DNA from 3 places in the Micromonospora maris AB-18-032 genome. Region 2 is predicted to be linked to each of the others. Evidence: riboswitches for the same ligand, from Rfam matches in the RefSeq annotation. Region 2 holds a riboswitch; each other region holds the start of a gene.
What was found. Region 2 has a riboswitch for cyclic di-AMP ahead of VAB18032_RS02235 (coiled-coil domain-containing protein). Riboswitches for the same ligand answer to the same signal wherever they lie in the genome.
Positions count from the first base shown of each region.

Region 1: another riboswitch for cyclic di-AMP. It lies ahead of VAB18032_RS00395 (C40 family peptidase); the one in region 2 lies ahead of VAB18032_RS02235 (coiled-coil domain-containing protein).
Region 3: another riboswitch for cyclic di-AMP. It lies ahead of VAB18032_RS22810 (coiled-coil domain-containing protein); the one in region 2 lies ahead of VAB18032_RS02235 (coiled-coil domain-containing protein).

Region 1 covers NC_015434.1:78,307-80,566, forward strand. Annotated here, with positions in the region: gene VAB18032_RS00390 (C40 family peptidase) at 1-888, shown strand, start outside; cyclic di-AMP (ydaO/yuaA leader) riboswitch at 1,063-1,196, shown strand; gene VAB18032_RS00395 (C40 family peptidase) at 1,209-2,249, shown strand.
Region 2 covers NC_015434.1:464,182-466,441, reverse strand. Annotated here, with positions in the region: gene VAB18032_RS02240 (YibE/F family protein) at 1-541, shown strand, start outside; cyclic di-AMP (ydaO/yuaA leader) riboswitch at 708-838, shown strand; gene VAB18032_RS02235 (coiled-coil domain-containing protein) at 843-1,856, shown strand; gene VAB18032_RS02230 (carbonic anhydrase) at 1,982-2,260, opposite strand, start outside.
Region 3 covers NC_015434.1:5,180,005-5,182,264, reverse strand. Annotated here, with positions in the region: gene VAB18032_RS22810 (coiled-coil domain-containing protein) at 1-997, opposite strand, end outside; cyclic di-AMP (ydaO/yuaA leader) riboswitch at 1,002-1,135, opposite strand; gene VAB18032_RS22805 (HelD family protein) at 1,286-2,260, opposite strand, start outside.

The DNA.
Region 1 (2,260 bases), 390 kb from region 2:
CTCTCCGCCCCCGCGCACGCCGAGCCCTCGGTGGAGGAGATCGAGCGTCAGATCGACAAGCAGTGGCAGCAGCTTGAGCCCACCATCGAGCAGTACAACAAGGTGCGGTCGCAGCTGAAGGTCAACCGGAAGAAGTCGGCCGACCTGCAGAAGAAGATCCAGCCGCTGGCCCTGGAAGCCGAACTGGCCATGAACCGGGTGGCGGACCTCGCCTCGCGGTACTACGTGAACGGACCGTCCCAGGAAATCGGCGCGGTGCTGCTGAACGCCAAGCCGGACCTGCTCGGCGAGCAGATGGCCATGCTGGAGCGGCTGGCGGCGTACGAGCGCCAGCAGCTCGAGAGCGTGATGAAGGTCCGCAAGAAGTACGACACGCAGAAGGCCAAGCTCGACGCGCTGATCGCCGACCAGGAGGCGAAGGAAAAGCAGCTCGCGGCGAAGAAGAAGCAGATCGACGCCAAGATCAAGCAACTTGAGCGGTCGCTGCCGGTGACCACGGTCAAGACCACCAACTGCCCGACCATCAACGGGGTGGTCAGCGCGGCGGCCCGCACCGCCATCAAGGTGGCCTGCGCCCAGGTCGGCAAGCCGTACGTCTGGGGTGCCACCGGCCCGAACTCGTTCGACTGCTCCGGGCTGACCCAGTACGCGTACAAGGCCGCCGGCATCTACCTGACGCACTTCACCGGTGCGCAGTGGAACGAGGGCAAGGCCATTTCCAGGTCTGAGGCCCGCCCCGGCGATCTGGTCTTCTTCCGTAGTGACCTGAGTCACGTCGGCCTCTATCTGGGCAACAATCTGATGGTGCACGCACCCAGAGCGGGCAAGCCGGTGAACGTCTCCCCGATCACCACGATGCCGATCGCCGGCTTCCGCCGACCCGGCTGAGCGAGCAGACAGGAACATCACCAGGGCCCTCGGTCAAGCGACCGGGGGCCCTGTTCGTTGTCGGATTTGTGCACCGTGAGTGATGGTGTGGATGTGTTGCGTATCGACGGGGATCGTCCCTACGCTGGGCAATCGTCGGGTCCGATGGCAGTTCCGTCCACCAGGGGCGGTAACGGTCCGACACCGCCGAGTCGCTTGCGCGAGCCGGGGATCCAGGTTCCCGGGGTGAATCCGCGATCACCGCGGTAGGGCGCTCCCTTCCCGCCCGAACCCGTCAGCTAACCCGGTAGGCGGTACGGGAAGAAGGAGTACGGAGCCCGGTGGCACACCATGCCCCGCGGCCACCGTCAGCACGGCCGGCGACGCCCGGCCCGACGACGGCTGCGCCGCGATCCCGCTGGTACCGCTGCACCACCGCACTCGCCGCCCTGTCCGCGACCGCCGTCATGCTGACCGGCGGCGCGACGGCGGCCCACGCCGAGCCGACGGTCGACGCCATCGAGCGCCAGATCGACGCGGACTGGAACCGGCTCGAACCACTCATCGAACGCCACAACTCCACCCGGCAGGATCTCGCCGGTAAGCGCCGGGAGGCCGACGCCCTGGCCGCTCGGATCGCACCGCTTGAGCAGCAGGTCGACGCGGCGATGACCCGGGTCGGCGCGCTGGCGGCACGGGCGTACAAGGGCGGCACGGTCGGTGCCGTCAACGCCCTGCTGGACAGCAGGTCGCCCGGCGAGGTCGTGGAGCAGATCGGCCTGCTCAACCGCTACGCCCACTTCCAGCAACAGGACGTACGCGAGGCGAGCGAACTGCGCGACGAACTCACCACCGCCAAGGCCGGGCTGGAGCGCACCATCGACCAGTTGGCCCGTACCGAGGCCGAGCTCGCGCAGAAGCGCCGCCAGATCGACGCCGAGATCGACCGGTTGCAGCGGCTCCGGCTGCGGGCGTACGGCAATGGAGGCGGCGGCCCGCTGCGTCCGGCGCCCTGCCCGGCCGGCTATCCGGGCGGGCCGGCGGGGGTGGCGGTGAAGTTCGCCTGCGCCCAGATCGGCAAGCCGTACGTGTGGGGGGCCGAGGGACCCCACGCGTACGACTGCTCGGGTCTGATGCTGGCCGCCTGGGCGCGGGCCGGGGTGGCGCTACCGCACAACGCGGCCCGGCAGCGTCAGGTCACCGCGTCGGTCAGCCGCAGCGCCCTACGCCCGGGTGACCTGGTCTTCTACTACCGCGATCTGCACCACGTCGGCATGTACGTGGGTGACGGCTGGGTGGTGCACGCCTCCCGCGCCGGTCAGCCGGTGAAGATGAAACGGATGGACACCAGCCCCATCCACAGCTTCGGCCGACCCGGCTGAGTGTTGTCCTG
Region 2 (2,260 bases):
CGGCATCATCATCGGGTCACTGGGCGTCCTGGACGACGTCACGGTCACCCAGGCCGCAGCGGTCACCGAGTTGGCGCACGCCAACCCGAACATGTCCCGCCGCGAGTTGTACCGCTCGGCGACCCGGGTGGGCCGGGCGCACATCGCCTCGGTGGTGAACACCATCGTGCTGGCGTACGCCGGCGCGTCGCTGCCGCTGCTGCTCCTGCTCACCGCCGACTCCCGCGCGCTGGGTCAGATCGTGACAAGCGAGTTCCTCGCCCAGGAGATCGTCCGCAGCGTGGTGGCCACGCTCGGGCTGATCGCCGCCGTACCGCTGACCACCGCCCTGGCCACGGTGGTGACCACCGCCGGACGGCGCCGCACCGGGGCGAACGCGGCACCCGGAGCACCCGACGACGTGGCCGTCGCCCAGCCGCGACCGGCGACGGACCGGGCCGAGACGCTCCAGGCCCTCAGCACACCGCGTCCCCGTCACACGCCCCCCGCCACCCGTTCGGAGTGGCCCGAACCGGACAGGAGCACCGACACCCCATGGTGACACTCCTCAACGTGAGCACGCCGACCGAAAGGATCGACAAGCGTGTCACTCGTCACCCAGTGCGATTACGAAATGACACATCTTGCCGGGTTCGGCGCGTAGAGGACCAGACCGACCGTCGGGTAACCTCACTGCCGGTCACCGCCGAAGGCGCGCACCGGCGCCTGCGGTGCCACCGCCCAATCGCCACCAGGCGAGCCGGGAACCCAGGTACGTGGGGTGAATCCGCACCAGCGGTAGGGGCCACTTCCGTCCCGAACCCGTCAGCTAACCCGGTCGGCGGTCGATGGAAGGGAAGACAGTGACGGCACCCCTACGCCGCTGGTTGACGCCCGTGGTGGCCGTGTTCGCCGCGTTCGCCGTCTTCGCCGGCCCGCTGCCGGCGGCGGCTGCGCCGAAGCCCCCCAAACCGGCCGGCCATGACGACGACCCGCCGATGCTCAACGAGCTGATCGAGGCGACGAACCGGGACTACACCAAGGCCAAGTCCAAGCTGGAAAAGTCCAAGAAGAAGCAGCTCAAGCTCGCCGTCGAGGTCCGCCGCGCCGAGGCGGACCTGGACGCCCTCGCCCCACAGGTCGCCGAGATCGCCACCCAGTCGTACCGGACCGGCCGGGTGGGCGCGATCGCCATGCTGTTGCAGAGCAACGCCCCCGACTCGTTCATCCACCGCGCCGCCGCGCTCGACGAGTTGAACCTGGTCAACAGCAAGAAGCTGGGTGAGGTCAACGCGGTCAAGCGCCGCGCCGAGACGGCCAAACTGGCGCTCGACGCCGAGGTACGCGAGCAGCAGAAGCTGACCAACGACATGGCCCGCAAGAAGAGCGACGCGGAGAAGTCGCTCCGCCTGGTCGGTGGCGTCGGTCTCACCGGCGGCCTGGTGGCCGCCACCTCTCCGGTCGCCCGGCCCGGTCCCAACCGGGCAGCCGACGGCGGCTGGAAGCCCGAATCGTGCAACCAGAACGACCCGACCACGTCCGGCTGCATCACGGCGCGCACCCTGCACATGTACAAGGAGGTCAAGCGCGCCGGTTTCAACCGGTTCGTCGGCTGTTACCGACCGGGTGACAAGTGGGAGCACCCCAAGGGCCGAGCATGTGACTGGTCGTTGCAGAACAGCGGTTTCCGGCCCTGGTACAACAACGACACCCGGATCTACGGCAACAACCTGGCCGCGTTCCTGGTCCGTAACGCCGACCGGTTGGGTGTCTACTACGTGATCTGGAACCGGCAGATCTGGTTCCCGGCGACCGGCTGGAGTTCCTACAGCGGCCCGTCGAACCACACAGACCACGTGCACGTCTCGATGTACTAGCGCACGTCCGGCATCACTTCGAGGGCCGTCCCGCCGTCTGGTGGGGCGGCCCTCGGTCCGTCGGCTGACGCCCTCGGCGGCCCGGCGGGTGCCGTCAGGTGCCTCTGTCGGGCCGGCACTCGCCGTCAGGCGGCGGACGCGAGCTCGGCGACCAGCTCCGCCGGTTCCGCAGCCACCGCCCGGACCTCGCCGGCGGCCAGCCGGTACGACATGCCGACCACCGCGCAACGCCCGGCGGAGACCTCGGCGGCCAGCGTCGCCGACGACCCCAGCATCGCCGTCACGGTCTGCGCGATGTGAATGTCGACGATCTCGTTGAGGTCGTTCACCCCGGCGGCCTGCGCCTGGCGCAGGCTGGGCACCACGGCGTCCACCACCGCACCCAGGTGACCCGTGGGGGCCGC
Region 3 (2,260 bases), 2.0 Mb from region 2:
GCTTGTACCAGATCACGTAGAGCACGGCGAGCCGGTCGGCGTTGTTGACGAAGTACGCCGCCAGGTTGTTGCCGTACGTCCGGTCGCCGCCCGTGGCGACCCCACCGAAGCCGTTCTTCTGCGCGGCGAAGTCGCAGGCCCGGCCCTTGGGGTGCTCGCCCGAGCCGCCCGAGCGGTAGCAGGAGACGTACCGGGTGAAGCCGGCCGCCTTGGCCTGGTTGAGCGCGTGCAGCGTGCGCGGGGTGATGCAGCCGTTCGCCGGGGTCGGGTCGTTGACACTGCACGACTCCGAGGGCCACGAGCCGTCCGAGTTGCGGGGCGCGGGCTTGGCCGTCGGGCTGGAACCGCCACCACGGCTCGGGGTGCGGGCGGCGCGTTCGGCGGCCTGGGCGCGTTCGGCCGCCTCCGCCCGCTCGTTGGCCACGGTCAGCGCCCGCTCGGCCTGGTCCTTGCGCTTGGCCATCACCGCGACCTGCTTGCGCTGCTCCTGGACCTCCACGTCCAGCGCCTGCTTGGTCCTGCTGACCTCGTCGCGGGTGGCCCGCAGCTCACCCAGGGCGCGCTCCTCGTTCGCGGCCACCGCGTCCAGCGCCGCCGCCCGGTCCATGAAGCCGGCCGGAGAGCCGCTGTTGAGCAGCGCTGACGCCGCACCGAGCCGGCCGCTGCGGTACGCCTGTGCGGCGATCTCGGCGACCTTCGCACCGCGTTCGGTGAGTTGGTTCTCGGTGGTGGTGAGCTGTGCGGCCAGTTGCTTCTGTCGCTTGACCGAACGGTCCAGCGCGGCCTTGGCGTCGAGGTAGCCCTTGCTGGCCGCCTCCAGTTGGGCGCGCAGCGCCGGGGTGCCCCCCTCGTCGCCGACGTCGGCGGGAGCCGCCGCCAGTAACCCGTGTGCCGCGGCCGGGCCGGGAACGAGCGCGACGCCTACGGCGAGAGCGAGCGCCGCGCAGATCAGGGCCGCCGTTCGGGCGGCCGGTTTCACGGTTGCCACTGCTGGCATGCACATGTCCTTCCGTCAGCCGCCGACCGGGTTAGCTGACGGGTTCGGGACGGAAGATCCCTACCGCGCGTGCGCGGATGCACCCCAGGAACATGGTTCCCCGGCTCGCCCCTGCGGGCGATTAGGCGGCGACCACCGCCGGCACCGGTGGGTGCCGCCTGGCGGAGGCCGGGTCCGAGCCTACCGGTGCTGCTGTGACCCGTGCAGCCGGTGTGACTCGTGGTGTTCGTCCGGTCACCAGGAAATCGGACGAAAGTATCATTTTTGGTAAATAGCGGTAGCTCGGTGTCAGGTGGCCACATCGACCGTGGTCAGCCGCTGGGTGGCCCGGGACAGCGCGACGTAGAGCGTACGCACACCGGAATCGGGCACCGCGCGGATCTCACTCGGCGCGACAAGCACCACCGCGTCGTACTCCATGCCCTTGGCCTCCAGGCTCGTCACCACCTGCAGGCGGTCGCCGCCGAGGCCATCGAGCCAGCCCGCCACCTCGTCGCGCCACGGCACCGGAGTGATCACCCCGACGGTGCCCTCGACCTCGCCGAGCAGGGTGCCCGCGGCCGACACCACGCTCGTCGTCAACTCGGCGGCCGGCACCACGAGTTGCACCGGGTCGACTCCGGTGGAGCGGACCGCCGTGGGCAGCGGAAGATCCGGGTACACCCGGCGGATCTCCTCGGCCGCCACCGCGAAGATCTCCGCCGAGTTGCGGTAGTTGGTGGTGAGGGTGAACCGGTGCCGCGGCCGCCGACCCAGGGCCTGCTCCCGAGCGCGATTCAGCTCCTGCGGATCTCCCGTCCAGGCGGTCTGCGCCGGGTCACCGACCACGGTCCACGAGGCCAACCGGCCCCGCCGGCCGATCATCCGCCACTGCATCGGCGAGACGTCCTGCGACTCGTCGACCACCACGTGGGCGTAGTCCCGGTAGTCCTCCGGACGCTCGCGGGCGGCCTGTCGGGCGGCCCGTTGCCGGTCGGCGAAGGTGCTCAGCTCCCGTACGCCGCCGGCCAGCTGGAACGGATCCCGCTTGGCTCGGGCCGGGCGTACCGGCTTACCGAGCAACGTGTCCAGCTCGTCGAGCAGCGCGGTGTCGGCGACCGTCGGGCCGTCCGTGGCCAGCCCTCGGTAGGCCTCGCCCAGCAGCCGGATCTCGGCCCCGGACAGGATGCCGCCGGCGTACCGGCGTAGTCGCTCGTGGTCGGCCAGCCAGCCGAGCACGTGCCGGGGATGCAGCCGGGGCCACCAGGCCTTGAGGAACTCTCG